Regions from separate parts of the Exiguobacterium sp. s127 genome, predicted to be linked through region 3. Evidence: riboswitches for the same ligand, from Rfam matches in the RefSeq annotation. Region 3 holds a riboswitch; each other region holds the start of a gene.
The links. A riboswitch is a leader RNA that binds a small molecule or an ion and turns the genes downstream of it on or off. The one in region 3 is predicted to bind S-adenosylmethionine.

Region 1 (7,273 bases), on a different contig from region 3:
GACGTCGCACCGCGGATGACGGCACCGAGTGTGATGATGGCATCATACTTACCGCTTTTCGCCAGTTTCTCCGCGACGAGCGGAATCTCGAATGCGCCCGGCACCCACGCCGTATCGACGCTATCCGCTTCGACACCGTGACGACGGAAGGCATCGTTTGCTCCTCCGACTAATTTAGAAGTGATCAATTCATTGAACCGTGCCGCGACGATCGCAACCCGGAGTCCTTCGCCCGTTAAAAATCCTTCGTATACCATCTTATTTTCCTCCTTCGAGATCGAGCAGATGCCCGAGCTTCGTCTGTTTGGTTTTGAGATACTGGTGGTTTTCTAAACTTGCCGGTACTTCATGCGGAACCCGCTCAAGCACAGTGATGCCGTACGTTTCGAGCGCTTGCTGTTTATCCGGGTTATTCGTCATCAAACGGATTTTCGTGACACCGAGGTCCTGAAGCATCGCTGCTGCGACGGCGTAGTCGCGTAAGTCGGCTGCAAATCCGAGCGCATGGTTCGCCTCGACCGTATCAAGTCCTTGTTCTTGGAGCTCATAGGCTTTCAGCTTCGCCATCAGACCAATCCCCCGCCCTTCTTGCCGCAAGTAGAGGACAGCGCCGCCTTCCTGTTCAATCCGGTCGAGCGCCGCGTCGAGTTGCGGACCGCAGTCACACCGTTTTGATCCGAAGACGTCACCCGTCAGACATTCGGAATGAACGCGGACGAGCATCCCGTCTTCTGCTTCACCTGATAGCACCGTGACATGTTCCTTGGCGTCAGGTGTCGTATAACCAAGCATCCGAAACGCCCCGTGCGTCGTCGGTAACAAGACTTCCGCTTCACGGCGGACAGAGCGCTCGAGATAGCGGATGAGAGCATCGATCGTAATCATTTTTAAATCATGTTCTGCTTTATACGTCACTAAATCATCAACCCGTGCCATCGTCCCGTCGTCTAAAATGATTTCACAGATGACGGCCGCTTCGGCGCTTCCCGCGAGCCGTGCCAAATCAATCCCTGCTTCCGTATGACCACGCCGGACGCGGACGCCGCCTTCGTTTGCGATCAACGGAAAGATGTGTCCGGGACGCTTGAACTGCTTTGGACCATCCGTCAACATCCGCTGAATCGTCATTGCCCGTTCCGCTGCACTGATGCCGGTTTTCGCATCTTCATGATCAATACTGATCGTAAAAGCCGTTCCGTGCGGATCCGTGTTGACATCTGTCATCGGCCGGAGCTCGAGTCGTGTTGCGATATCCGGACTGACCGGGACACAGACGAGTCCTTTGCCGTAAGTGATCATGAAGTTAATCATCTCGGGTGTCGCATGTTCCGCAAGTAACACGAGATCCCCTTCGTTCTCACGGTTTTCATCGTCACAGACGATAATCGGTCGTCCGCGTTTTAAGTCATCCACTGCTTCTTCAATCGAATCAAATCCGTTCATCATGCTTCGCCTCCTAAAAATGCCGACCAGTCCGTCTTCGCATCCTTCTGCGTAAAGTGATAGAGATGTTTCGCCATCAAGTCACATTCGATATTGACGAGGGCACCCGTCTGCAAGCGATCGAACGTCGTGACTTGGCGTGAATGGGGAATCAATGAAATCGTCACCGCATCGTTTCCGACATGTTGCAGCGTCAGGCTCGTCCCATTGATTGCAATCGATCCTTTCGGAATACAGTACTTGCTCCAGTCGCCTGCCTCAAAACGGTATTCCATCGCTTCACCGTCCGGTCGCCGGCTGAGAAACCGAGCCGTTCCGTCGATATGCCCGCTGACGAAGTGACCACCGAACCGTCCATTCGCCGGCATCGCGCGTTCGAGCTGAACGGCTGTCCCGACCCGTAACGTCTGAAGCGACGTCGCTCGGATCGTCTCATGGACGGCATCGGCCGTGAATCCGCTCTTCGTCATCGCCGTCACCGTCAAACAAATCCCATCAACGGCAATGCTGTCGCCAATCTTTGTTCCGTCAAGCACTGCTGTCGCTTCAATTTCGAGCGCCAGCCCGTTCGGACGGGGGACTTTCCGTTTTATTGTGCCGAGTTCTTCAATCAATCCGGTAAACATGTCATCCTCTCCTTTCGTACATACTGGAGATGGACGTCCTGTCCGATTTGGTTCATTTTCACTAAATCAAAACGGTCTTCGATGTCCTGTTCCGTCGTCAGAGACTTGGTCCCACAGAAGAGGGACGGTGCCTGATAGAGTTCGATCGTATCCACGAGATCCGCTTCTAAAAATGCGGATTGAATCGTGGGACCACCTTCAATCAACAGACTGCGAATACCTTGTTCATATAAAAGTTCGAGGATTTGGTCCGGTGTCGCATACGTCCCGACGAAAACCGTCACGTTCGCCCGTTCGCTTGTTCGTGGCTGTTCCGTCAGCCAGTACGTCGGATTCAAGCCATCGTTTAAGACTTGGAATGTTTCAGTCAGGCGCCCGCGGCGATCGACAATGACACGGACCGGTTCGATGCCGGTCGAACTGCGCAACGTCAGTGCCGGGTCATCGATGATCACCGTGTCGCTTCCGACGAGAATCGCGTCGTGTATCCCGCGTAACTGCCGTCCGTCAGCACGTGCCGCTTCCGAAGTGATAAAGCGTTGTTCACCCGTCGCAATCGTCCCGTTCATCGTTTGGGCGACTTTCACTGTGACATGCGGACGTTTTCGTTCAATCGCCGTCCAAAATGGTTCATACAGTGCCACTGCCTCGTCTTTTAGTAGACCGACTTCGACGTCAATCCCCGCCTGACGGAGACGTGTGATACCGCTTCCTGCGACGAGCGCGTGGCGGTCCTCTGTCGCGATAAAAACACGATTGATTCCTGCTTCGAGGATTGCTTCCGTACACGGCGGTGTTTTGCCGTGATGATTGCACGGTTCGAGTGTCACGTAGAGATCGGCTCCGCGTGCTGCTTCACCTGCCATGAGGAGCGCTTCGACTTCGGCATGGGGTCCTCCCGCATAACGGTGGGCCCCAAAACCAACAATCCGCCCCTGTTTGACGATGACGCAGCCGACACTCGGATTCGGGCTCGTTTGACCGTTTAACATGTGTGCTAGTTGCATCGCATAACTCATGAATGTTTCCATTAATGTTTCCATTTTTTCCGCTCCTTTCAATAAAAAAGACGCCTCCTGTAAAAGGGGCGTCGTGATTGAAGGATTGACGAAATAAGCGTCTCGCGTTTCTGTTTTTACACATACAGAAACAGACCTTTCCCTGAAAACATTTTTTCAGAAAATGGCAGCAAGCGCATTGTTTCGTCCTTCTCCCATCCGGACTTTACCGTCGGCCCTGGAGTCTCACCAAGTCAGCCACAGTGCGTACACTGCAGGTCGCGGGCTCATCGATTTATCAATCGCATCACCGCCGGTTGGGATTTTCACCCTACCCCGAAGAACTGGTTATTGAGTTATACAGCTCAAGACTAGCACAGGTCATTCTAAAATACAAAATGAATTGTATTTCATTCTCTTTTTTTAGGAAAACATCAAAAAAAGGACCCTTCTCTTAAAAGAAAAGGATCCTTCCATCTGCACTAAGGCAGAATCCGCTCCGCTCATCTTTCAGACAAACGTCTGACGGAATTGGCACAGTACGACGTAAGAAGTCTGTTGCCGAGGTTTCGTAGGGCCAGTCCCTCCACCTCTCTCGATAAGTGCTACGGTATGAAGTTCATATGTGTGATGTTTCAAGTCGTTCTTATGTCGTGAATCTAATGCTTACACTACGGGGATTCCTTTCTCAAGTCAACCATATTTTCAAAATTAAACCAAATTACCCAGTTTATCAATTTCGACTTCTTTTTGACTTCTTGACAACGTATTTCAATCAATGCTATCCTCTTCACAATGATTATTCCGACAATTCCTATACGATATATCAAGAGTGGGCGAGAGATCTGGCTCTACGAACCCACGGCAACCTGCAACATGCAAGGTGCTCCGACCAGCAAAGCCGATGCTTTGGATGATACTTACGAGAATCTCGTAGTGCGCCTAAAGCACTACGAGTTTTTTAATAGAAGGAGGAACCCTTTATGAATTCATCATCACTCGTCCTGTTTGGCGCAGAAGCTTTTTTGATTGAACGAGGTCCAATCGGTATTTTACTGTCTCACGGTTTTAACGCAACCCCTCAAAGCGTCCGTACTGTCGGAGAGCAGTTTGCCGCTCAAGGGTTTACCGTGTATGCCCCGCGTCTCGACGGACACGGGACGAGCATCCGTGATTTCGAAGCGTCGACTGCTGAAGATTGGAAACAAAGCCTCCGCCAAGGGTTCGACGTCTTAACCAATCATTGTTCGTCCATTTTCATCGCCGGACAATCGATGGGTGCGACACTTGCCCTTGCACTCGTCGCGGAAGGATTACCTGCTGACGGATTGATTACGATCAATGCAGCGTTAGCGATTCCTGCCTATGAAGCATTATCTTTTGAAGACTGTCCACGCTACTTAAAAGAAAGTACCCCAGACATTAAACGTGAAGCGTTTGAAATCATCTATGACCAGGTCCCTGTCGTCTGCGCATCGGAACTTTTGACCTTGATTGACCAGACACGTCCACTCTTACCAGCCATCGAGATTCCAACACTTATTTTATATTCTGCCGAAGACCATGTCGTCCCGCCTGAAAGTTCGGATTACCTTTATCAAGTCATCGGTTCGACGGACAAACGGAGCTATTGCCTGCTTGACTCCTATCATGTCGCGACCCTCGATTATGATCAAGAAACGATTGTCCGCGAGGCAACACACTTTGTACACCAATATAGTCGTTTGACCCACACCGGTTGATGTCTTTCCTGCGCAAAAGCAAGGGATGAAGACTGTTTCGATGCGTGTTTCAAGCATCGACTAAGCCGTCCAGAACAATATGAATGCGCAAAAAAAATGGCCGATGCTCCCTTGAAACGATGGGAGTATCGGCCATTTGATTGATGCGGTCCTGACTGATGAATCAGTCCTTCGTTTACTTCATCAGTTCTGTTGCTGTTTCTTCCATTGTTGCAGGGCTTGCGATTTCCCCGGCACTTCATGGCAGTGGCGGCAACGCGGCTCATACGACTCTGACGCGCCGACTAAAATGATTGGATCATTGTAGTTGGCAGGTCGACCGTCGATTAAACGTTGCGTCCGCGATGCCGGGTCACCGCACGACAGGCAGATCGCCTGCAGTTTCGTGACGAACTCTGCCCGTGCGAGAAGTTCCGGCATCTTACCGAATGGTTCCGCCCGGAAGTCTTGATCGAGTCCGGCACAGATGACACGTTTTCCGTCCTGCGCGAGGGCCTCGATGACATCGACGATTTCATCATCAAAGAACTGAACTTCGTCAATCGCGACCACTTGTGTCTCTTGTGCGACTGCCGCGTACACGTCACGGCTCGTCGCCATCGGTACCGCGATGACAGAGTTGCCGACGTGCGAGACGACATGTTCTTCATGATAACGGTCGTCGATTGCCGGTTTAAATACTTGGACCGGCAACTTCCCGTACTGAGCCCGGCGAACGCGTCGAATCAATTCTTCCGACTTACCAGAGAACATACTTCCGCAAATCACTTCAATCCAACCATACTGATTTATTACATGCATCATTGCAGACACCGTCCTCTAAAATTAGTCACTTTAACGAGTATAGCCCGAATCGAATATAAGGAAAAGAGTTGACTTCTCGAAATCAAAAATCCATCCGTTCATTCCCATGATTCCCCACCTTGTCGTTTTAACCAGTCCTCATTTCCTGTACACTATAGAAGAAGAATTTATGAAGGAAGGTGTTCCCGATCCATCACATATTACATGAAGTGCTTCATCAATATGGTTCATTCGGACTTGCGATCCTTCTAGCCGGGGGGATCATCGGGCTTCCTGTTCCGGATGAAACGTTACTGATCATGTCCGGTTTTTGGATGCATCAAGGCAATTTACCCTTAATCGGAACGATTCTCGCCGCTTACGCCGGAAGCTGTATCGGGATGACGATCAGCTACCTGCTTGGTCTGAAACTCGGAATGCCGTTGCTTCATCGAATCGGACCGAAGTTTCGCATTTCTGAAAAACACATTGTCACGGCAGAAGCCGGCTTTCTTCGTTACGGCAAGTCGGTCTTGATTATCGGTTACTACATACCTGGCCTTCGCCAACTGTCCGCTTTTTTTGCCGGTGTTTCGAAGATGCCGTTTCGGGTTTTCGCCGTCTATGCGTATACCGGGGCTTTGATTTGGATTAGTGTCTTTCTCGGCGCAGGTTTTTTCCTCGGCCGACATTTTTCCTTCAGTCGTCTCTTCGAACAATTCGCGACAAATCCTGACTTGCTCCCGTATATCACCGGCATTGCCGGCGCAATCGGCTCATCGTTCGTGTTGAAGACTTACCTGACCTATCGCGCCCAGTTCAGTCTATACAAAAACAGCCTGCTCCAGTGATGGAGACAGGCTGTTTTTTAATGGATAGGTCGCAATTACTTGCGGCCGTATTTTTTGTTGAAGCGATCGACACGACCGTCTGCAGCGTTGAACTTTTGACGACCAGTGTAGAATGGGTGCGAGTCCGAAGACACATCCACGCGGATGAGTGGGTACTCGTTTCCATCTTCCCAAGTGATTGTTTCGTTCGAAGAACGAGTAGAACCAGTTAAGAATTTGTACTCAGTAGTTGAATCCATAAATACAACTTTGTTGTAGTTTGGGTGAATTCCTTGTTTCATGGTTGATTTCTCTCCTTCCGCCCTGGTTCATTTGCTGAGCCAGAGTAAGTTACCTTCCTATACTAAACGATTTTTCATCGTCTCGCAATACCTATTTTCAAGTCGGTGTATCTGTTTTGATCGTCCGTGGTTTAGCTGCTGCCCGGCGAATCGGCTTCTTCTTTTCCTTCAACAGTTCAACGAAGAATTCTTCATTATTTTTCGTATCCTTAATCTTGCGCAAGAAACTGTCGACGAACTCGTTTGATTCATTCATCGTCCGACGAATCGTCCACAACGCATCGAGTTGATCTTTCGGTAGGAGCAACTCTTCTTTCCGTGTGCCGGATTTCCGGATATCGATCGCCGGGAAGATGCGACGCTCTGATAGTTTCCGGTCAAGATGAAGCTCCATGTTGCCGGTCCCTTTAAATTCTTCATAGATGACATCGTCCATCCGTGAACCGGTCTCAACGAGTGCTGTCGCGAGAATCGTCAAACTGCCGCCATGTTCGATGTTCCGTGCTGCTCCGAAGAAACGTTTCGGTTTATGGAAGGCAGCCGGGTCAA
Region 2 (7,273 bases), on a different contig from region 3:
TTCCGTTCGTTTCGAGATGTTTTAAATGTCGCGTCACAGCAGCGTTGTCGACATTGACGCGTTGCTGCAATTCTTTTTGACTAATCGTCTTTCCGACCTCGAGTTGGGCTAGTAAGTCCATCCGAGTCTGACTGAAGCCATCTGTACATAAATCAAATTTTTGCGCAATCGTCTTATTGACCGAGACGAGCGCATAAATGAGGCGTCCTTTTTCCGTACAAGAAATACTCAAATCATCACATCCTTCCCTTCGTTCCAAGAAACCTTTGACGTATCAAAGATTGATATGTAAACGAATATAACGTGTATTTTTTCTAGGTGCAACTAATCTGCTTCATCCACGAAAAAAAGATACCATTTCTTTCGAAACGATATCGAGTCAGGCGGCTCAGCTGATTTTTTGTTCGTTCGGTCGAACGACCCCAGCATCGATTGCGGCAATCATCCGCCGGAAATAGACTAACCAAAATTGAAGAAACGGTCCAATCAAAAAGATCGAGAGGATGGTCCCGAAAAAGACGGGGCCACCGAGTAACCAACCGAGACCACATGCCGTTATCTCCATGATTGTCCGCATCATCCGGATTGAGGTTCCGAAACGATCCGCTAACGTCAAGGTCAATCCGTCACGTGGACCGGCGCCGTATCCGACGGCGACGTAAAGTCCTGCCCCCATGCCGATGATGAAAATACCGAAGATGAGCCATACAGCGTTTAGCCAGACAGCTGAAAACGACGGAAGCAAATGAGAACCAAGTACGAGGTTCATGAAGACACCGACGAAAATTGCATTGACGAGTGTCCCGACTTGCGGTCGAATCCGGTCGAGTAAGTATTTGACGAGGACGAGCAGCAGACCGACGAGAAGAATGACCGTCCCGACTGACAAAGGTGTTTTGTTTTGAAGACCGAGATGCAGGACATCCCAAGTCGAGACACCGAGGTTAGCGGTGATCATGATGGAGGAACCGACGGCGAGTAAAAAGAGACCGCTTAAAAATAAGAACCACTTCAACGTTGCGCGCAGCAACCAGGACGTATGGAAACGTTTGAACATCGTTGCGTGTCACCTCGATTCAATAAGATACGTATTCGTTAACTGTATCACGTTCGTGGACTAAAGCAGAAGCAACAAATTGTCGAATGTCCAACTTGAGAAGGAGGGAGGTACGGCGAACGTCTCGTATACTTAAAGAAAGAAGAGGAGGGACGTCGATGCGATTGATCCGCCATCTCATCCGTTTTACATATCTTGAAGCGCTCTGTTGTATCTTTCCAGTAGCCATCTTTGCTGCACTCGCCTTGTCACGTTATTTGCCGAGTGAACCGATTGCCCGTTATGACATCCTGTTACTGTGGTGTCTGTTCGTCCAAGTCGCTTTACTCGTGACCCGTTATGAGACGAAAGAAGAGTTCAAGCTGATTCTTATTTTTCACGTCATCGGGTTAGGACTTGAGCTGTTTAAAGTCCATGTCGGTTCATGGAGTTATCCGGAAGACGCATTTTCGAAGGTGCTGGGTGTTCCGCTCTATGCGGGCTTCATGTATGCCAGTGTCGCGAGTTACATCTGTCAGGCGTTTCGGCGACTTGATCTTCGGTTTACGTCCTTTCCACGTCCGACCCTCGCACTTGCTGTCGGGAGTTTGATTTACTTAAACTTTTTTACGCACCACTGGATGCTCGATTTACGGTGGTTCTTGATGGGACTCGTCATCGTCGTCTTCTTTAAATCGTGGGTCTACTTCCGACTAGAGGATACGGTTTACCGTCTCCCGCTTGTCTTATCATTTTTACTAATTGCCTGGTTCATTTGGCTGGCGGAAAACATCGTCACCTTTTTTAAGGGCTGGGTCTATCCGCATCAGCAAGAGGGGTGGGCACTTGTCGATTTTGGCAAATTATCGTCTTGGTTCTTACTCGTCATCATTACCGTCTTGATTGTCGTCGTCGAAAAATACCGAAGTGGCGACTCCGCAGTCGAAGTTAAATCGTAACCCATAACAAAAAAATACCAGGTTGTTTTTTTGCGCGGGTGAAGCATCATGACCTTGCTATAGTTGGAAAAAATAGCAAAGGGGTTTTTAACATGATGCATCACGTAATCGAACGAGCGAAGGAGTTAGTTACAAGCAAACTGAACATCGTCGAGACAGCAGACGACTGGGGTTTGTTACTTGAAGAAATCAACGGAATCGATGAATGGGTCCAGCTGTCGCAGTACTACGCGCCACGTCAAACAACGACGAAACTAGTAGAACGTCCGGAAACACCATCTAGCCTCCCGATCAAAATGATCCAGGAACGGAAGGAAGAAGTTGAACGGATTGTCGAACAACGGTATTCCTATACGTTCGAACGGCAATTAAAGGGCGGCTCGTTACGGGAATGGCCAAACAGTCATGTCTCAGAAACAGAAATCCGTGACTGGAACCTGGAGCATGGGATGGAAGTCCGTGTCCAAGTCCTACATCAAGATGAGCGCCGGACGTCGCTTGAAATCTTAGCCGTCGTCGCGACGGATCAAGTAAAACCACTTGCAGAGCGAATCGTTTTTGAAAAGTGTATCGTCAAGAACCATGGCATCATCGAAGCAACGATTGACGGTCCACTGCAAGATGAGACGGGAAAACCGTTCTATTACACGACACCACTCGAAGACATGCGGTTCTTCCAACTGAAAGCAGGTCAACTCGTCGACCTCGTCATGTGGAAAGGTCATCCGGAGACATTGACGATTGTCTGGAAACACGCATTTCATTACGAAGTACCGACCATGACGGAATTACCGGCACGCGACGTATCGAGTGGTTCGCCCGAGTCCGCCACTGCGTCACCTGCAAACAAACAGGCGAAAACAGGACGCTACGACAAGATGATGCAACGGAAACCGAAGGCGAAGAAAGTCAAAAAAGAGCGGCGCCTCCGGGAAAAGAAAGTCCAGCAACTCGAACGTCTCGATACGACGACATTACCAGGTCAACCAATCGAATTCGTCGATAAAACGGCACTCGATTTTGCTTCCTACGACGGCATGCGTCTCGTCATCGTCGGTAATGAGCAACAGCGCGCCGTCTACCGCGACTTCTTTGCGGAGACGGGAGTCGAATTAATCCATCTTGGCGGTGATGCCCAAGCTGCGAAAAAAATTGCCTGTCTCGCGAAAAAGACAGATGCGATTGTCGTCATCAAAAGTCGCGTCTCCCACGCAGCAGCGGCACATGTCCTCGTGCAAGCAAAAAAGCACGATATTCCGTTTGCGATTGAACGACTCGATGGACGACGCTCTTTGTATACGGCGTGCCAGCAACAACTTGAAAAAGCAATGGTCCAACGTTTACTAAAAGACGAGCGTTAAAAAGTGAAACCTCCTCAAAAATAAACCGTAAAGAAAGGTAGCACTTATTTTTGAGGAGGATCTTTCGATGTCAAAACAATTAAAATTAGCAGCGCGCGAGTCGTTGCAGGGACGATGGGGCTTCATGGCATTAATGATGTTGTTGTTCTTAATCATTCAAGGCGTTCCGAACGGATTTGCGTCCTCACCCGAAGAGGATTTCCAATTTATCGACTTGATTGGTATGCTCTTGACGGTGTTGACCTTACCGGTTGCAATGGGATGGTCATGGCTCGCCCTATCTGTCGCCCGAGACGAGCAGACGAAAGTCGCCGATTTGTTTGAGCCGTACAAAATGTTCTTGAAAGCCATTGGAGTGTCAATCGTCCAAACCTTTTTCTTAGGGCTATGGTTCTTACTTTTCATCATTCCAGGAATCATTAAGTCATTCTCTTACATGTTGACGTATTACATCATTCGGGACGAACCATCGATTGGCATCCTTGATGCCATTACACGTTCACGCCAAATGATGGATGGACACAAAAAAGAGGCGTTTTTCCTCGTCCTTTCGTTCATCGGTTGGTTCTTGCTCGGAATTGTTACGATCGGAATCGGTTTCCTCTGGATTGGCCCGTACTTCAGCGTCACAATCGCGAAGTTCTACGATCGCGTGCGTGGGGAAGAAGTTTCGACGACTGGTCACCGGACAGCCATGATGGATGCAAATCACAATGACTCACCGTTCGTATCACCAGAATGAATTGATTTTGAACAGCACCATACAAAGCAGGGATTGCCATCTTAAACCGATGTGCAATTCCTGTTTTTAGCTTCTAGACAAAGAAGTATCAAGAAACAGAGTGATTTTCCAAATGTTTTTTAATTCCGATAGGAAAAGAAGGTTTAAAGGTTGCTTTACTCTGCTAAAAGATGTACGCTAATTTCAATTATTCTTATCACGAGAAGTCGAGGGACTGGCCCGACGACACTTCAGCAACCCCGCATGAGCGGAAGGTGCTACTTCCAAGAGGAATTTATTCCTTTGAAGATAAGAGCCGACAGTAGATATTCGTCGCTCTTTTCTAAACGAAAAGAGCGATTTTTTATGCAAAAAGGGGGCACAGGGGATGGAATACGGATTTTGGTTACCAATCTTCGGGGGTTGGTTACGAAACGTCGAGGAGGAACAAATGCCAGCGACATTCGATTATGCGAAACAAGTCGCACAGACGGCAGAACGGATTGGCTTTTCTACGACATTGATTGCAGAATTGAACTTAAACGACATTAAAGGAATAGCCGAACCGAGTCTTGAGGCGTGGACGACGGCAGCGGCGATTGCGGCGACAACGGAACGGTTGGAAATCATGACAGCCGTCCGGCCCGGTTTTCATAATCCGGCGACGACAGCAAAAATGGCGGCGAACCTCGATCAGTTGAGTAACGGACGTTTTACGCTCAACGTCGTCTCGGCCTGGTGGGAGGAAGAAGCCCGTCAATACAATGGGATTTTTACAGCCCATGACGAACGATATGCCCGGACGGAAGAATTCGTGACGGTCATGAAAGGATTATGGGCGGACGCATCACCCTATAGTTTTGATGGGGCGTACTATCAGCTGGAACGGGCAGAGCTTCACCCGAAACCCGTTCAGCGTCCCGGAATCAAGCTCTACGCTGGTGGTGAGAGTGAGACGGGGAAACAGACGATCGTCAATCACTGTGATGCCTATGTCATGCATGGAGGAACGGTCGATGAAGTCGCGACGAAAATTACGGATATGAAAACCCGCCGCGCGGCGACCGGGAAGCAGCCGCTTGCGAGTTTCGGACTGGCGGCCTACATCATCTGTCGCGAGACGGAAGAAGCGGCGCTCGAAGAATGGCACCGGATTACGAACGTTAAAGAAGACGGTGCCGGATATGCCGGGTATGACGACTTCGTCAGTAAATCGCAACTCGAACAACAGGTCAAACGAAATGACTATTCGGTCTCAAACCGGGGACTGCGTCCGAACTTGATTGGGACGCCGGATCAAATCGCAGAACGGATTCTTGAATTTGAAGCAGTCGGCGTGACATTGCTCTTGCTTCAATTTTCTCCGCAACTCGAAGAAATGGAACGCTTTGCCCGCGAGGTCATGCCACGCGTCGAAGCGAAACGAAAGGTAGGTCAACTAAAATGACGAAAATTCATATCTTACACGAAAATCAGGAATGGACGGATCATTTAATCAAGCGACTCGAGGAACTCAACTTACCGTATGAACAGTGGCACCTCAACGAAGGGGTCGTCCCACTCGATGAAACACCACCGGAAGGCGTTTTTTACAGCCGGATGAGTGCCTCGTCCCATACGCGCGGGCACCGCTATGCACCAGAATTGACGGAAGGGTTCCTCGCTTGGCTCGAAGAACATGACCGGACCGTTTTCAACGGAACCCGTGCGTTACGACTCGAGGTCAGTAAGGTCAACCAATACACCGCCTTACGAAAAGCAGGTATCCGTGTTCCGAAAACGACGGCAGCCGTCGGACGTGATCAAATCGTCCAAGCCGCTCAAAACATCGGAGTATCGTCGTTCATCACGAAACACAATCGTGCCGGTAAAGGACTCGGCGTTCAATTGTTCCACTCGATTGAAGCACTCGAGACGTATCTTGACGGACCGACATTCGATGAGCCGGTCGACGGCATCACGTTGATTCAAGAGTACATTCAAGCACCTGAACCCTACATTACGCGTTGTGAATTCGTCGGTGGTAAGTTCGTCTATGCGGTCCGTGTCGATACGTCGGAAGGATTCGAGCTCTGCCCCGCGGATGTTTGTGTCATCGATGATTTGTTCTGCCCGGTCGGAGAAGAGGCGGCAGAGACACCGATGAAATTCCAAATTGTCGACGGGTTCGATGACCCGATCATCGCCCAGTATGAAGCGTTCCTGCAAGAAAATAAAATCGCGGTCGCCGGGATTGAGTTCATCAAGGATGCAGACGGGACGATTTATACGTACGACGTCAATACGAATACGAATTACAATTCGGACGCTGAAGCGGCAGCTGGGAAGTTCGGGATGCTGGAACTCGCAACATTCCTTGGTCATGCGTTAGAACGTCAAACCGTGAAGTGAACATCAAAAACCACTTGAAGTAAGAAAAATACCCTGATTGTGCCGGAGTCGAGCGTTAGAACGACGGACATCAGGGTATTTTTAAACTAAAAGGAGGTGGTGTCATGGTGACGTGGCGTGAAGAAAAAGTACTTGCGATTCCAATCGAACAGGCGTGGCATCTGTTTGATCACGATCGACTGCAACGACTCATTCCGGGTGTCGTCCAGCATGAGGTGATTGAACGTAAGCCGGGCGTCGTCGGATCGACGTACCGGCAAACCTACATGCAAGGGAATCGTCTTGAAACCTACATCGTGACCGATCTCGCTTATACGAATGAACCGGACTATAAACAAAATACGATTGGTTTTACGTTAGCGAAGATGTTTCGCCTTGAGATGTCGTTTGCGCTGAAGCGAATTGATGCGACGAGCTGCCGTTTGATTTACACGGGGAAAAATGAAGGCGTCAACTTCGTCGGTCGCAGTCTCTTATCGTTAGGCGGAGAACGTGAAAACGAGAAAATCGTCAAAGGATTTCTCGAGCGGCTCGAAAAAGAAGTGAAGCAAATCCAAGAATAAAAAGGTACGCTTACTCTCGATTACTGCGAGAATAGGTGTACCTTTTTAAGTAAGGAAGATGATACTTAACAAAAAAATATAAACGTATTTACAAAAAACTGCCCCCGATTAACGAGGACAGTAGACAAATCAATGTGCGTATAACGCAGTCAATTGTTGTTGGATTGAATCGTTGTTGAGGTACTCATCGTACGTCGTTTCTTTATCGACGATTCCGTTTGGTGTGAGTTCGATGATGCGGT
Region 3 (7,273 bases):
GTATTTGAGCCAACAAATCTTTGAAAAGGTGGACGAGACACATGCGTAAAAAAACAGCGTTGATTCACGGAGGAACGGGTGTAGACAAGGCAACGGGTGCCGTTACACCGCCAATCTATCAAACGAGCACATATAAGCAAGAAAAAATCGGTCAATTAAAAGACGGGTATGAGTACTCGCGCACAGCAAACCCGACGCGGACGAGCATCGAACGATTGATTGCTGATCTTGAAGGAGGCGTCCGTGGATTCGCGTTCGGATCAGGAATGGCGGCGATCCATGCTGTCTTCAATCTGCTTCAGTCTGGCGACCACATCGTCATGACGGACGACGTCTACGGCGGAACGTTCCGCTTGATGCAACGTGTCCTACCGAAGTTCAACATCGAAGTGACATTCGTCGATACGACGGATCTCAGCGCGACGGAAGCGGCGATTCAGGACAACACGAAGATGCTCTACGTCGAGACACCGACGAACCCGTTATTAAAAGTGACGGACATCGAAGCGATCGCAGCCATCACGCGTCGTCACGACTTGAAGCTCGTCGTCGACAACACGTTCGCGACACCATACTTGCAACAACCAATCGCGCTTGGGGCAGATATCGTGCTGCATAGTGCAACGAAATACATCGGCGGACACTCGGACGTCGTCGCAGGGCTTGTCGTCGTCAACGATGATACGCTCGGCGAAGAACTTCACTTCATCCAAAACTCGACGGGTGGAATTCTCGGACCGCAAGACAGCTTCCTGCTTGTCCGTGGTCTGCGGACGCTCGGTATCCGGATGGAAGCGATCGAAGAGACAGCACATGAACTTGTCAGCTTCCTGCAAGCGCAAGACGTCGTCTCGAATATCTTCTACCCGGGGCTCGCATCGCATCCCGGTCATGCGATCCAGCAAAAACAAGCGACTGGTTTCGGCGGGATGATCAGCTTTGATGTCGGTTCAGCTGCAAATGCAGAGAAACTTGTGGAAGCGTCACACTTCTTCACGCTTGCTGAAAGCTTAGGGGCGGTCGAAAGTTTGATTTCCGTTCCGGCACGGATGACACATGCGTCGATTCCGGCAGAACGTCGGGCAGAACTCGGCATCACGGATGGTCTCGTCCGAATCTCGGTCGGACTTGAAGATGCAGAGGATTTGAAAGAAGATTTAACGCATGCTTTCAGTTTGCTCGAAAAAGTTTCTGAAAAAACTGTTTGACAAGCAAAATAACCCCTGCTAATATTCAAAATATATTAAAAACAACTAAATACCGATAACTCTTATCAAGAGTGGTGGAGGGACTGGCCCGATGAAACCCGGCAACCGCGGAATTTATTTCCGAAGTGGTGCTAATTCCAGCAGACGAACGTCTGCAAGATGAGAGCAAATGGTTTTGTGTACTGAAAGTGCGCGCGTTTGCTCTAAAACGTGCGCACTTTTTTTATGTTTAGGAGGGACAGTAGTGATTCGTTTACAGGATGTAGGAAAAATTTATCGCTCGAAGCGCGGCGAAGTCGAAGCTGTCGCAAACGTCGATCTCACGATTGAGCGCGGCGAAATTTTCGGAATAATTGGTTATTCCGGTGCAGGGAAGTCAACGTTGATTCGCCTGCTGAACATGTTAGAAGCACCGACAAGTGGTTCGATTCAAATTGACGGTGTCGAGATGACGACGTTACGACCGAAAGAATTACGCGGCGTCCGGAAAAATGTCTCGATGGTCTTTCAGCACTTCAACTTGCTTTGGTCACGAACGGTTGAAGAAAACATTATGTTCCCGCTCGAACTCGGCGGATATCCGAAAGCACGCCGGAAAGAACGGGTCGCCGAGCTGATTCAACTCGTTGGACTCGACGGTCGCGAAGGCGCTTATCCGTCACAACTATCCGGTGGACAAAAACAACGCGTCGGGATTGCCCGCGCACTGGCATCAAACCCGGACGTCTTATTATGTGACGAGGCGACAAGCGCCCTTGATCCGAAAACGACGGACTCGATCTTAGAGTTACTCGTCGACATCAATAAAAAACTAAAACTGACGATCGTCTTGATCACACACGAGATGCACGTCATTCAAAAAATCTGTCACCGGGTCGCCGTCATGGAGGCCGGAAAAATCGTCGAACAGGGTCCTGTTTCAGAAGTCTTCCGGCATCCGAAACAAGCGATGACAAAAGAATTCGTCAAACAACTGACGTCATCTACAGAAAACGAGTTGACGTTCGCGAAACTCCGTGAGCGCTATCCGACAGGGAAAATCGTCCAGCTGACATTCGTCGGTTCGACAGCAGAAAGTCCGATCCTCGCAGAAGTCATGAAAGATTCGACCTTATTATTTAATATCATCGGCGGGAATGTCGGACAGACGCAAGACGGTGCACTCGGAACGTTGTTCATCCAACTGATTGGTGCGGCACATGAAACACAAGCGGTCATCGCGAAACTCCAAGCGAGTGACGTGGAAGTGGAGGTGGATCACCGATGACGACATTCTTTAACGACATCGATTGGGAAATGGTCTGGACGGCGACTGGCAGTACCGTTTATATGACAGCCGTCGCGGGTCTAGCGACTTTCATACTCGGTTTAATCATTGGTCTGTTGTTGTATGCGACGAATGAAGACTTATTGTTTAAGAATCGGGCACTGTATTCCGTGCTCAGCTTTTTAGTCAACATCTTCCGTTCGATTCCGTTTATTATATTGTTGATTTTATTGATTCCAGTGACGCTCATCATCGTCGGATCGTTCTTAGGACCAACAGCGGCACTTCCGGCACTGATTCTTGGGGCGGCACCGTTTTACGGGCGGATGGTCGAACTGGCACTGCGTGAAGTCGACAAAGGTGTCATCGAAGCAGCGGAATCGATGGGGGCGACGAAGTTCCAAATCATTTATAAAGTGTTGATCCCGGAAGCTCTTCCGGCAATCGTCTCCGGTATCACCGTCACGCTTGTCGCGCTCGTCGGTTACACGGCAATGGCCGGAGTAGTCGGAGGAGGCGGACTCGGGGACATGGCATATATCGAAGGTTTCCAGCGTTCTCAAAACGATGTCATCGCCATCGCGACATTGTTGATTCTCGTCATCGTCTTCATCATTCAAATTATTGGTGACCTGCTCGTAAAAGCAATCGATAAACGATAATACTATTTTAGTTAACTTGGGAGGAATTATTCATGAAACTTTGGAAAAAATTCGTCGGTACAGCAGCAGTATCCGTCTTAGCAGTCAGTCTTGCAGCATGTGGGGAAGAGTCGTCAGGAGACGACGCGAAGACACTTGTCATCGGTGCTTCAAACGTTCCCCATGCTGAAATCCTAGAGCACGTTCAAAAAGAGTATGAAGCAAAAGGCTACAAACTCGAAATCAAAAAGTTCCAAGATTATGTGTTGCCGAACAAGGCACTCGCTGAAAAAGAAATCGATGCAAACTATTTCCAACACGTTCCGTACCTTGAGCAACAGGAAAAAGAGAACAAGTCTTATAAATTTGAAAATGCAGGCGGCGTCCACGTTGAACCGCTCGGTGTTTACTCAAAAAAATATAAGTCGCTTGACGAGTTACCGAAAGGTGCAACGATCTTGACGAGCTCAAACGTCGCGGAGCGTGGACGTGTCTTGACGTTCCTCCAAAACGAAGGCTTAATTAAGTTGAAAGACGGTAAGACGACAGATGCTCAGCTTAGTGATATCGCGGAAAACCCGAAAAACATTGAGTTCAAAACGAATATCGAAGCGTCACTCTTGCCGCAAGCGTATAAAAACAATGAAGGCGATGCTGTCCTCATCAACACGAACTACGCGATTGATAACGGTTTGAACCCGTTAGAAGACACAATTGCCCTTGAAGATGAGTCTTCACCATACGTCAACATCATCGTCACGCGTGAAGGTGATGAAAAAGACGAGCGTGTGACGGCATTGCTCGATATCTTACACGAGAAAAAGACACAGGATTGGATTACGAAAGAATATAAAGGGGCCGTCGTTCCGGTCAGCAAATAATTCACTCGAATGATGCATTCTTCCTATATAATGGAAGGATGCATTATTTTTTTAGTTGAAGGGGGATTCTAGGTGCACCGTTTACGACAGTTACATCCGCTGACGATCGGCGTCCTGCTCGGAACATTTTTCTCACGGCTCGGGACGTTCATCACGATGCCATTCTTTGCGATTTATTTATCGACGGTGCTGAAGTTCAGCCCGGTCGATGTCGGCTGGGTCCTCAGTATTTCAGCCGTCTCGAGTCTTGTCATGAGTTTCATCGGCGGGACCTTGTCTGACCGTTACGGGCGTCGGACGATGATGCTGACCGGAACACTCGGCTTCGTTTTCGTCTTCATCGCCTTGGCACAGGTCGAGACGTTTTGGGCGTTCTTTACCTTGAGTGCCTTGAACGGCGTGTTTCGCTCCATTTTTGAACCATCCGCCCGTGCCCTGATCAGTGACACGACGGATGAAAAAAATCGACTGTTCGTCTTCAACATCCGTTATGCCATGATCAATGTCGCGGCTGCGATCGGGCCGGGGATTGCGTTATTGCTCAGTGCCGGCAATACAGCGATTACCTTCTATATAACAGCCTTTGTTTATCTCGCGTACGGGATTGCGATTTTCATCCTGTTTCAGCGGTATCCGATCACAGAGAGTCACGGCGGGAAAAAAGTTTCGTTCGGCGCAACGGTTCAACTGTTGAAAACGGACGTCGCTTTCACGTTTGCCCTCGCCGGTATCATTTTCGGGATTCTCGGCTACAGTCAGTTCAACTCGACGTTGCCGCAATTTTTGACGACGACGACGTTACTGTCCGGTGGGACTAGTTTGTTTGCTTTATTGATCACGATTAATGCCGTGACCGTATTAATCGTCCAGTACCCGATCATGAAGTTCGGGATGAAGACGTCGCCGCTCGTCTCGATTACGGTCGGGATTGCGACCGTCGCGTTCGGTTTATTCGTCATGGGGAATGCCGGAACGGTCTGGTTGATGATCGGTGCGATGTTCATCTTCACGTGCGGGGAAGTGATGATGTTCACGATGACGGATATCTTGACCGATAGTTTTGCGAAACCGGAATTACGGGGCAGTTATTTCGGAGCGATGGGCTTAACATCGATTGGTCAGTCAATCGGACCGGTCATCGGCGGACAATTACTTTTTTATTTTGGCGCCGATCGTCCGTTGCCGATTTTTGGTTGCTTAGCCCTCTTGACATTACTCGGAATCCCACTGCTCTTACTGTCACAGCGGGTTCACAGACGAACGAAGGTGGAAGAAGAGAAAGAAGTCGTATCACTTTAAAGTCATTCTCACTAAAAGGCTTCATTTTGAGAAAAAACCATGAGCGATGACGCTTGAATAATGTGGTATGATTCATTAAGATTAGAATGATACTAAATTAGTAACTCTCGTGAACTGAATCGTCAGACACGAAATGAATAGATGGAGGGATTCTACATGAAGGCTTCACACTTGAAGATTGAAGATCTACACGTCGCAATCGACGGCAAAGAAATCTTGAAAGGCGTTAACTTAGAAATCAAAGGCGGCGAAATCCACGCGGTCATGGGACCAAACGGGACAGGTAAATCAACACTCGCGTCTGCATTGATGGGTCACCCAACGTATGAAGTAACATCCGGATCAGTCACACTCGACGGAGAAGATGTTCTTGAGATGGAAGTTAACGAACGTGCGCAAGCAGGAATGTTCCTCGCCATGCAATACCCAAGCGAAATCAGTGGTGTTACAAACTCTGACTTCCTTCGTTCAGCAATCAACTCACGTCGTGAAGAAGGCGATGAAATTTCACTCATGAAGTTCATTCGTCAACTTGACGCGCAAATGGGACTTCTTGAAATGCCAGGCGAAATGGCACACCGTTACCTCAACGAAGGTTTCTCAGGCGGAGAGAAAAAACGGAACGAAATTCTTCAAATGACGATGCTGAAACCAGCAATCGCAATCCTCGACGAAATCGATTCAGGTCTTGATATCGATGCACTTAAAGTCGTTGCAAAAGGTGTTAACGAAATGCGTTCACCTGAGTTCGGTTGCCTCATCATCACGCACTATCAGCGTCTCTTGAACTACATCGAGCCTGATTTCATCCACATCATGATGGGCGGAAAAATCGTCATGTCTGGCGGAAAAGAACTTGCACACCGTCTTGAAGCAGAAGGATATGACTGGGTTAAAAAAGAACTCGGCATCGAAGAAGTCGAAATCGAAACAAAAGCGTAAGACGAGGGAGGAAGCATGATGACTGTAGAACTGAATCTTGCCGTAAATCGCGAGGCAGTGGCAGAACGTGCGACTCGCTTAGGGGAGCCCGCTTGGATGATTTCTAAGCGCCAAGATGCACTTGATCTTGCCCCAACGCTCGCATTGCCAAAAGTAGAAAAAATTAAAATCGGTGGCTGGAACTTCACAGAAGGCACAGCAGATCTTGAGACAGCAACAGGTCTCACGCCGGATATCGAAACATTAATCGGTGAAAACCGTGACCATATGTTGATCACGCGTAACGGACAACTTGTCCATGCGCAAAACAGTGAAGCAACGAACGGTGTCATCTTCACAACGCTTGAGGATGCGATGAAGCATCATCCGGAACTCGTTGAGAAGTATTTCATGACAGAAGGCGTCAACGTCAATGAAGACCGTCTCGCAGCACTCAACGCAGCGCTCATGAATGGCGGAACATTCTTGTACGTACCTAAAGGCGTTAAGCTGACGGTACCGATGCAAGCAATCTATACGCTCGAACAAGCAGGCGGCGCACTTTACCACCACGCAATCATCGTTGCCGATCAAGACAGCGAATTGACGTATATCGAAAGCTTCGTCTCTTACGGTGAAGAAGCACATAACGTCAACGTCGTGACGGAAGTGTTCGTCGAAGCGAACGCAAAAGTTCTTTTCGGAGGCGTTGATACGCTTGCGAAAGGTGCTGTCACGTATATGAACCGCCGTGGTGTCGTCAAACAAGGCGCGAAGCTCGAATGGGCACTCGGTCACATGAATGACGGACATACGATCACAGAAACGAAAACGCATCTCGTCGGGAACGATTCGTTCTCAGATACGAAAGCCGTTACTGTCGGTCGTGGCGATCAAAAACAAAACTTCAACGTCCGGACAGATCATTTCGGTAAAGGATCGGAAGGATTCATCTTGATTCACGGTGTTCAAAAAGATTCGGCGACGTCGATCTTCAACGGAACGTCAATGATTCACCATGGTGCGTCGAAATCAAACGGAGTCCAAACGGAACGT
Region 4 (7,273 bases), on a different contig from region 3:
CTGTGGGAAGAGTACAAACGTCTACGTCTACCTGAAATCTATGCCGTCACGTTCAGCGACCGTCTCTGGAAACTGAAACTCGACATGATTCGGAAAACACGCCTCGCAAGTGGTGTCAAATAACAAAATCAAGCAGCCTCAAGAATCAAGCTTCTTGACGGACGTCTTGAAAGGCTACCTTTTCATCTCCCTCTCATTTTTCTATACGCTAAAAACAGCCCCTTCAACTGAAGTGGGCTGTTTCGTTTGGGTGAGCAGTCATTTTGGCTGTCGCTTGTTCCATTTGTTGACGAAAGTACCACGCAAAACCAAGCGCACCTCCGATGAAGACGATATAGGTAATCCGTTGACCGAACTCAGCAAGAGAATCGGCGTAAAAGATACTAATTAAATGATCACTTCCACTGATAAGAAGCAAACAGGCGATCAGGAGCGCTATGCGGTACGCAAGCGTCGGGCGATCTTTTGGCTCAGCATGCCAATACATGATGATGTGATGGGCAAGTAAGATAATCCCCACGATTCCTAATATTCCTATAAGTGCTTGCGGCATAATAAACGGTCCTCCTGTTTCTGATTTCTAGTTCCATTTAAACATAGTTCGACTCGAAGACGTTACGAAAAGTTTCGCGCAGGCGACAGACTCACGTTATACTGAAGAAAATCACGTACGAACAACAAAAGGAGGAGTTCTTTTTGAAAACCTTTAAATTGTGTACATTACGTATTCTCATGGATGAATCAGGGCGAGATACGACAATCCCCGTTCAGATTAAAGATGGGCTGACGGTGAGTACCGACCAAACCGCCCAGTGGGTCGCTGAAATCGTCGTCACCGACACCGATCAACCGATTTTGAAAGAACTGTTCGAGAAAAAGCTGCGCGCCTTGATTGAAATCACGATTTCACGGCCGGACAATGACCCCGCCGCCATGATCGTCACGCCTTATGAAAGTACGCAATTGAGCGAAGGCGTCTCTTATCTCTTTACCGGTAAGATGGTCATGATGAAAAATGATTTATCCGAATCGATTTTGCGTGAAGTCGTCGAAGACAACTTTACTGGCGAAGAGCTGATTCAAGAATATAAAGACCGACGCTCTAAACGTGGTGCTCATATCACGAGCATCGCGAAAGAAACGTTTAAACAGTACTTACAAGAACATCCGGCAACCGTCGAAGGATGATGTTCAAATTGTGATATGGTCCGCTACATTAATCCGCTCAATCTCATAACGGTCGGAAAAACGAATGTAATTCGCACATGCATTTTTTAACGGCGTCCGGTAACTGAATGTCTCATCAATCGAGGAGAGTGCCGCTTTAATCGTATGCGAATGGCAGACGACTAAGAGGCGTTTTCCTCGATATTTTTCTGTCAGTTCTTCAACCGCACTGAAGACACGCTGTTGAATTTCCGCTTCCGTTTCAAGCCCCGGGACGCGCTCTGCATCATTTGCCTGCACTGCTTCGTAAATTCCGGCGACCGGTTCACCGGAAGCCGTTCCAAATTCGCGCTCGACAAGCCGTTCATCCGTTTCCGTCAAGCTTAGACCGATCGATTGACCAATGATTTCAGCAGTTTCGACAGCTCGCGATAGCGGACTTGAAATCAAGACGTCCCACTGTTCTTCTGCCAGGTAGGCAGCACTGAGAGCCGCCTGTTTTCTACCGGTCTCGTTAAGCGGTATATCTTCACGTCCTTGAATCCGCTCGTTTAAGTTCCAGTCCGTTTGACCGTGTCGTACTAAACAAATTTCCGTCATATTGCAGTCTCCTTCTAAAGAAATATGACTGATTGTATCATGTTTCCTAATGAAGCGCCTCTCGTTTCGGTAAGACAAGCACTTGACAACTGAAGGCTTCGATTCGTTCGAGCAAACGTTCAATTTTGAGTGGATTTTCAGTTTGGGCAAAGCTCGCCAGCGAATGTGTGCCATTCGGGAAAGAGAATAATCGAACATCCGCCCCGACATCCGCCCCCTTCTCAACAAAGTGGAGTGCTTGAGCAAACGGGACAATCGGATCCTTTTTTCCGTGCAGCAACATGATCGGCAGCGAGTCGGAACTTAAATGTGTCGCCGGGGAGACACGCATCATCAACTGTCGCCATTCTTCACGTCCACCCCCATAAAACTTGATATGGGCAATCCAGGTTTGAATGAATTTAAACAACAGAAAATTCGTCGGCGGATACAAGGCGATGACTCCACTGATTAAAGGAAGATGCGCCTCCGCCTGTTCGCCGATAAATTCAGTCGGGGCAAGCGCCGTCGTCAACATTAGGGCTCCACCTGCTGAATCACCCCATAAAAGCATGCGACCGCGCGCGATGCGTAATTCATCCGCTTGTTGATTTAAAAAACATAAGGCATCTCGAACATCTTCCAGGTTGTCCGGAAAGTAGCTGCCATCCTCAAATAAACGATAGTCGATGCTGCAAACGGCAATCCCGAGTTCTAAAAACCGGTCGATGATTGGAGCAAAACTAAACACATCATCACGGTTTCCACGAACGAATGCGCCGCCATGAGCATAAATCGCGACCGGAAACGGCCCTTCTCCCGGCGGATAATAGATATCTAACGTCAAGTCCTGCTGATTGACCGTCTTGTATAAAAGATTTCGTGGTGCTAATTGCTTTTCGGTAAGCGGCAAGACCGGCTCCGTCCATCTGAGTAAGGCTCCATAATTATTCCAAATACTCGCACCAGCAGCAGCCGTCGTCAAAATAGCGGCGCCACCCATCAACCATGCTGTTTCACGTTTCACCTCATCACCTCCAAGGCTCATTCCGATTTCACTTCTACTCTTCTCTTACCCGATTTATTTTGAACTAGAACTTCACAACATTCCGACTTGACGCTTTAATTTCCGTCGGATATAGTTAGAAAGTCCAAATCGGAACAATTACGTTTTAATTATCTTGGAGGGTTCATATATGAAAAAAATCATTCCAGCGTTAACCATCGCGACAGTAACTGCCAGTCTGCTCGCCGCATGCGGCTCATCGACTTCAAATTCAGACGAAGACGGTAAATTGCAAATTTATACGTCGACGTTCGCCACGGCAGCCATCGCCAAAGAAATCGGCGGAAAGGACGTCCAGGTCGAATTAATCGTTCCCCCTGGCGCCGACCCGCATTCGTATGAGCCGACTCCGAAGCAACTGACGACGATTGCGAAAGGCGATCTATTTTTACTTACCGGCACAACCCTTGAGCCGTACTCTGAAAAGATTAAGGAAAGTTTAGCCGGTAATTCCATTCGTTTTGTCGAGACAAGTAAAAATATCGACTTACTCGAAGCTTCCGCTTCGCTTCATACGCACGAAGAAGACGCACACGATGACCATGATGATCACGAGGCTGAAGAAGAGTCGCACGATCATGGACAATACGATCCGCATGTTTGGCTCGACCCGAACAACGCCAAGAAAATGGCTGACTCGATTACGACCGCGTTAGCAAAGGAAGCACCTGACCGGAAGGAAACGTTTGATAAAAACCTCGCACTCTTTAACAAACAAGCAGATGAACTCGACCAAAATTTACAAAAAGCTGTTGACTCCGGTTCGAAAAAGGAGCTTCTCGTCACGCATGCCGCATACGGGTACTTGGCGGAACGTTACGGTTTCACGCAACTGCCGATTGCCGGTATTTCACCGTCTGACGAACCGTCCCAAAAACAGCTGGCTGCCATCGTCAAGGAAGCAGAGATGCATGACTTAAACTATATCGCCTTCGAAGAGACGGTGTCGCCAAAGGTCGCCCGTGTCATCCAAAAAGAAATCGGTGCCGAATCGATTACGATTCATAACCTCGAGTCCGTCGCAAAAGATCAACAAGATCAATCGTACTTTGATTTGATGAACGAAAACGTGACGACGCTCAAACAAGCACTGCAGTAAGGTACAGTTGACAAGCATTAAAAGATACGTTAGGGTAATAAACGTGTTTTAAACAACGACTAAACAACTAAATGACTTCTTTTTATCGCGAGAAACGGAGGGACTGGCCCAATGATGTTTCGGCAGCGGACGATTGATTCGTACTGTGCCAAATCCAGCAAGCTATGGCTTGAGAGATAAGAAGAGCGTCTTTTTCAGTAAAGACCTCCTTCTTTCTTGCGAAGGGGTCTTTTTTTGTATGCTGAAGAAATGGAGTGATTCACATGAACGAAACGGTTACGCCGAACAAATGGGCGTTGTTCCCCTTGTTCGTTTTCCTTGTATTATTCATCGGTGCAGGAATCTTCTATAACGACTTTTACAAATTCCCCATCTTGATTGCAGCTTTAATCGCCTTGATTTTTGCTGCTGCGACATCTAAGGGAGACATCAACCAGACCGTCGAGCGGATTGCCCGCGGTGCCGGAAATCCGGACATCATGATCATGGTCTTCATCTTTTTACTCGCTGGCACATTTTCTGGAACAGCGAATGCAATCGGAGCCATTGATGCGACCGTCAACGCTGCACTCAGTTTCCTACCCCAGTCTCTTTTAATGAGTGGATTGTTCATCATTGCCGCTTTCATCTCGATGGCGATGGGAACTTCGACCGGCACAATCGCTGCCCTTGCACCGATCGCACTCGGGATTCATGACGCGACGGGTGTCAATGTCGCACTCGCCGCTGCTGCCGTCGTCGGTGGAGCAATGTTCGGTGATAACTTATCGTTTATCTCAGATACGACAATCGCCGCTGTCCGGACACAAAAAACGAACATGCGTGATAAATTCAGAACGAACTTTTTAATCGTCTTGCCTGCTGCCGTCATCACTGTCATCTTACTCGCTTTCGTGTCAGGTTCCGGAGATGTCGTCGAAGCGAAAGCATTTGAATTTTATAAGCTGATTCCGTATCTTTCCGTCATCGCGCTCGCACTCTTTGGTGTCAACGTCATTCTCGTCTTACTCGGCGGGACGTTATTGACAGGCATCATCGGAATGATCGACGGTAGTTTCGGAGTAAGTGGATTTGTCCTCGCGATGTCTGACGGATTGATGGGGATGGCAGAAATCTCAATCTTGACGTTGCTGATGGGTGGACTCGTCAGCCTGATCACCTATAACGGTGGAATTGCTTATCTCAAAGAAACGCTGACACGAAAGATTTCGAAACGCCGGGGAGCTGAGTTCAGTATGGCTGCCCTCGTCAGTGCAACGAATCTCGCAACAGCAAATAATACGATTTCGATTCTTGTCGCCGGTCCGCTCGCTGCTGAAATCGCGGATACGTATGACATCGACCGGAAGAAGTCAGCCAGTATCCTCGACCTCTTTTCCTGTGGTGTTCAAGGAATCATCCCGTACGGAGCGCAACTTTTGATTGCCGCTGAATTGACGAAAACGGCGTCACCCGAACTGATTCCTTATTTGTTCTATCCATTTTTACTGTTCGTTTGTGGATCACTGGCAATCTTCTTCGGCTTCCCACGCCGGAAGAGTGATGCCGCACAGAAAAACAACATGTCGTAAAACAAACAACCCCCGTCGCTTCGTCTGCGACGGGGGTTCACTTTATTTCTGTTTTTCTTGACGATTCAAAATGAAATAGGCAATCGCCGGAAGCGGAAATTGAACGAGTCCTGCTCCCCCCCATACCCACGGATTGCGTCCTGTCTTGCGGGCACCAAGGAAGAGGAACGTGGCTTGAGCACCTAATAGTGCTGCAATGCTTGTCCAAACTCCTTTTGGTACTTTTTTAATCGATTTCACCATGATATTACACCTCTCTTCGTTTATGCATCAGTAGACTTTCTTCTCTTTCCCATTCTATATTCCCTGCTTATGAGCATCAAAACAGATGTTCCGCTAAGTTCATGCTAAACTGAACAGGCAAATCCATATTCTAGTTTCATTGAAGGAGGAGTATATACATGCAATACGCAAAACTTTCAAATGGTATCACGATTCCACAGATCGGGTTCGGTGTCTGGCAAGTCGATGAAGAGACGGAAGCACCGGCTGCCGTCGCAGAAGCACTTCGCGTCGGTTACCGTCATATCGATACGGCTGCCGTCTACAAAAACGAACGTGGTGTCGCAAAAGGAATCAAAGAAAGCGGCGTGAAACGTGAAGAACTCTTCTTGACGTCTAAAGTTTGGAACGATGACATTCGTGCCGGACGGACGAAAGAGGCTTTCGCTGAGTCACTTGAGCGACTAGAAACCGATTATCTCGATCTTTATCTCATTCACTGGCCGGTCGAAGGTTATGTCGAAGCATGGAAAGCCATGGTCGAGCTTTACGAAGCAGGTAAAATCAAGGCGATTGGTGTATCGAACTTTAAAGAACATCATCTCGATACACTTGCTGAAGAAGGACTCATGACGCCGATGATCAACCAAGTCGAGCTTCATCCACAACTTCCACAGCATGAATTGCATGAGTACTTGCAAGATCACAGCATTCAAGTCGAAGCATGGAGCCCACTCATGCAAGGTAAGTTCCTTGAAATCAATGATTTCAAAGAGATTGCTGAAAAACATGGTAAGAGCCCATCACAAGTCGTTCTACGTTGGCACCTCGATAACGGAATCGTTGCGCTTCCGAAATCAGTCACACCAGAACGGATTGCTGAAAACTTCGATGTGTTTGATTTCCAACTCGATGCAGACGACCTCGAACAAATCGATCGTCTCGCGACAGAAGTCCGCCTCGGACCGGACCCTGACGAAATTGACTTTTAATCCACTGACCGATACACGAAAGACTGCTGACGGGACCTATCCCGTAGCAGTCTTTTTTTAAGCGTAATAAATAAGAATCGTCTCTTCTGTCGTTTCAGCCTTGCTGAAGTATGCGCGTAAATCAGCAAACTGTTCCCACACGTCGTCGAATTCTCCATGTTGCCCCGCTTCATCATAAATCGTCTCAAGTGACCGACGATCAAAATTTCGCATGACTTCTGCTGAGATGATGATTAACGGAAGAGGGAGAATCCCGACAATTGCTGCTTGTGTTTCGTTGACAATCAACTCTTCACCGACAATCGCTCGACCTAAGTTGTAATGGGTCTCTTGATCGATATAGATATCGATTTGATTCATCAAGTGATAGAGGGCTGCCGTGTCTTCCAGAGCAAATAGCTGTTCATAATCCGGCTGCGTCTCATGGATAAAAAGAATCCAGTCCATGATGATATGCGGGTCGTCACCAAACGAATCCCAAACGGCATCCGCGACACGAACGTAATGTACGTTTTCCATCCTCCCTCTCCTTTCTTCGTTTCTTTAATAGCTATTCCCATTTTTTCGATGCTTTAGT

Region 1: another riboswitch for S-adenosylmethionine. It lies ahead of ribD (bifunctional diaminohydroxyphosphoribosylaminopyrimidine deaminase/5-amino-6-(5-phosphoribosylamino)uracil reductase RibD); the one in region 3 lies ahead of KNP98_RS01440 (methionine ABC transporter ATP-binding protein).
Region 2: another riboswitch for S-adenosylmethionine. It lies ahead of KNP98_RS07440 (LLM class flavin-dependent oxidoreductase); the one in region 3 lies ahead of KNP98_RS01440 (methionine ABC transporter ATP-binding protein).
Region 4: another riboswitch for S-adenosylmethionine. It lies ahead of KNP98_RS06765 (Na+/H+ antiporter NhaC family protein); the one in region 3 lies ahead of KNP98_RS01440 (methionine ABC transporter ATP-binding protein).

What each region holds. Positions count from the first base shown of each region.
Region 1 covers NZ_JACSMO010000009.1:61,914-69,186, reverse strand. Annotated here, with positions in the region: gene ribH (6,7-dimethyl-8-ribityllumazine synthase) at 1-257, opposite strand, end outside; gene ribB (3,4-dihydroxy-2-butanone-4-phosphate synthase) at 259-1,443, opposite strand; gene ribE (riboflavin synthase) at 1,443-2,069, opposite strand; gene ribD (bifunctional diaminohydroxyphosphoribosylaminopyrimidine deaminase/5-amino-6-(5-phosphoribosylamino)uracil reductase RibD) at 2,054-3,112, opposite strand; FMN riboswitch at 3,271-3,415, opposite strand; SAM riboswitch class I at 3,568-3,672, opposite strand; SAM riboswitch class I at 3,888-3,990, shown strand; gene KNP98_RS12020 (alpha/beta hydrolase) at 4,051-4,809, shown strand; gene KNP98_RS12015 (thymidine kinase) at 4,993-5,610, opposite strand; gene KNP98_RS12010 (DedA family protein) at 5,793-6,443, shown strand; gene KNP98_RS12005 (type B 50S ribosomal protein L31) at 6,479-6,724, opposite strand; gene rho (transcription termination factor Rho) at 6,822-7,273, opposite strand, start outside.
Region 2 covers NZ_JACSMO010000004.1:156,104-163,376, reverse strand. Annotated here, with positions in the region: gene KNP98_RS07465 (MarR family winged helix-turn-helix transcriptional regulator) at 1-232, opposite strand, end outside; gene KNP98_RS07460 (YczE/YyaS/YitT family protein) at 389-1,057, opposite strand; gene KNP98_RS07455 (DUF817 domain-containing protein) at 1,216-1,995, shown strand; gene KNP98_RS07450 (DUF2325 domain-containing protein) at 2,088-3,356, shown strand; gene KNP98_RS07445 (DUF975 family protein) at 3,424-4,098, shown strand; SAM riboswitch class I at 4,289-4,393, shown strand; gene KNP98_RS07440 (LLM class flavin-dependent oxidoreductase) at 4,466-5,524, shown strand; gene KNP98_RS07435 (ATP-grasp domain-containing protein) at 5,521-6,468, shown strand; gene KNP98_RS07430 (SRPBCC family protein) at 6,573-7,031, shown strand; gene KNP98_RS07425 (ABC-F family ATP-binding cassette domain-containing protein) at 7,161-7,273, opposite strand, start outside.
Region 3 covers NZ_JACSMO010000001.1:297,584-304,856, forward strand. Annotated here, with positions in the region: gene KNP98_RS01430 (PLP-dependent cysteine synthase family protein) at 1-49, shown strand, start outside; gene KNP98_RS01435 (bifunctional cystathionine gamma-lyase/homocysteine desulfhydrase) at 42-1,208, shown strand; SAM riboswitch class I at 1,268-1,374, shown strand; gene KNP98_RS01440 (methionine ABC transporter ATP-binding protein) at 1,453-2,475, shown strand; gene KNP98_RS01445 (methionine ABC transporter permease) at 2,472-3,137, shown strand; gene KNP98_RS01450 (MetQ/NlpA family ABC transporter substrate-binding protein) at 3,170-3,997, shown strand; gene KNP98_RS01455 (MDR family MFS transporter) at 4,070-5,296, shown strand; gene sufC (Fe-S cluster assembly ATPase SufC) at 5,453-6,238, shown strand; gene sufD (Fe-S cluster assembly protein SufD) at 6,257-7,273, shown strand, end outside.
Region 4 covers NZ_JACSMO010000004.1:11,732-19,004, forward strand. Annotated here, with positions in the region: gene KNP98_RS06735 (nicotinate phosphoribosyltransferase) at 1-123, shown strand, start outside; gene KNP98_RS06740 (hypothetical protein) at 224-553, opposite strand; gene KNP98_RS06745 (YwpF family protein) at 697-1,188, shown strand; gene KNP98_RS06750 (histidine phosphatase family protein) at 1,192-1,767, opposite strand; gene KNP98_RS06755 (alpha/beta hydrolase fold domain-containing protein) at 1,814-2,773, opposite strand; gene KNP98_RS06760 (metal ABC transporter solute-binding protein, Zn/Mn family) at 2,943-3,911, shown strand; SAM riboswitch class I at 3,991-4,094, shown strand; gene KNP98_RS06765 (Na+/H+ antiporter NhaC family protein) at 4,175-5,482, shown strand; gene KNP98_RS06770 (hypothetical protein) at 5,525-5,725, opposite strand; gene KNP98_RS06775 (aldo/keto reductase) at 5,884-6,696, shown strand; gene KNP98_RS06780 (hypothetical protein) at 6,754-7,215, opposite strand.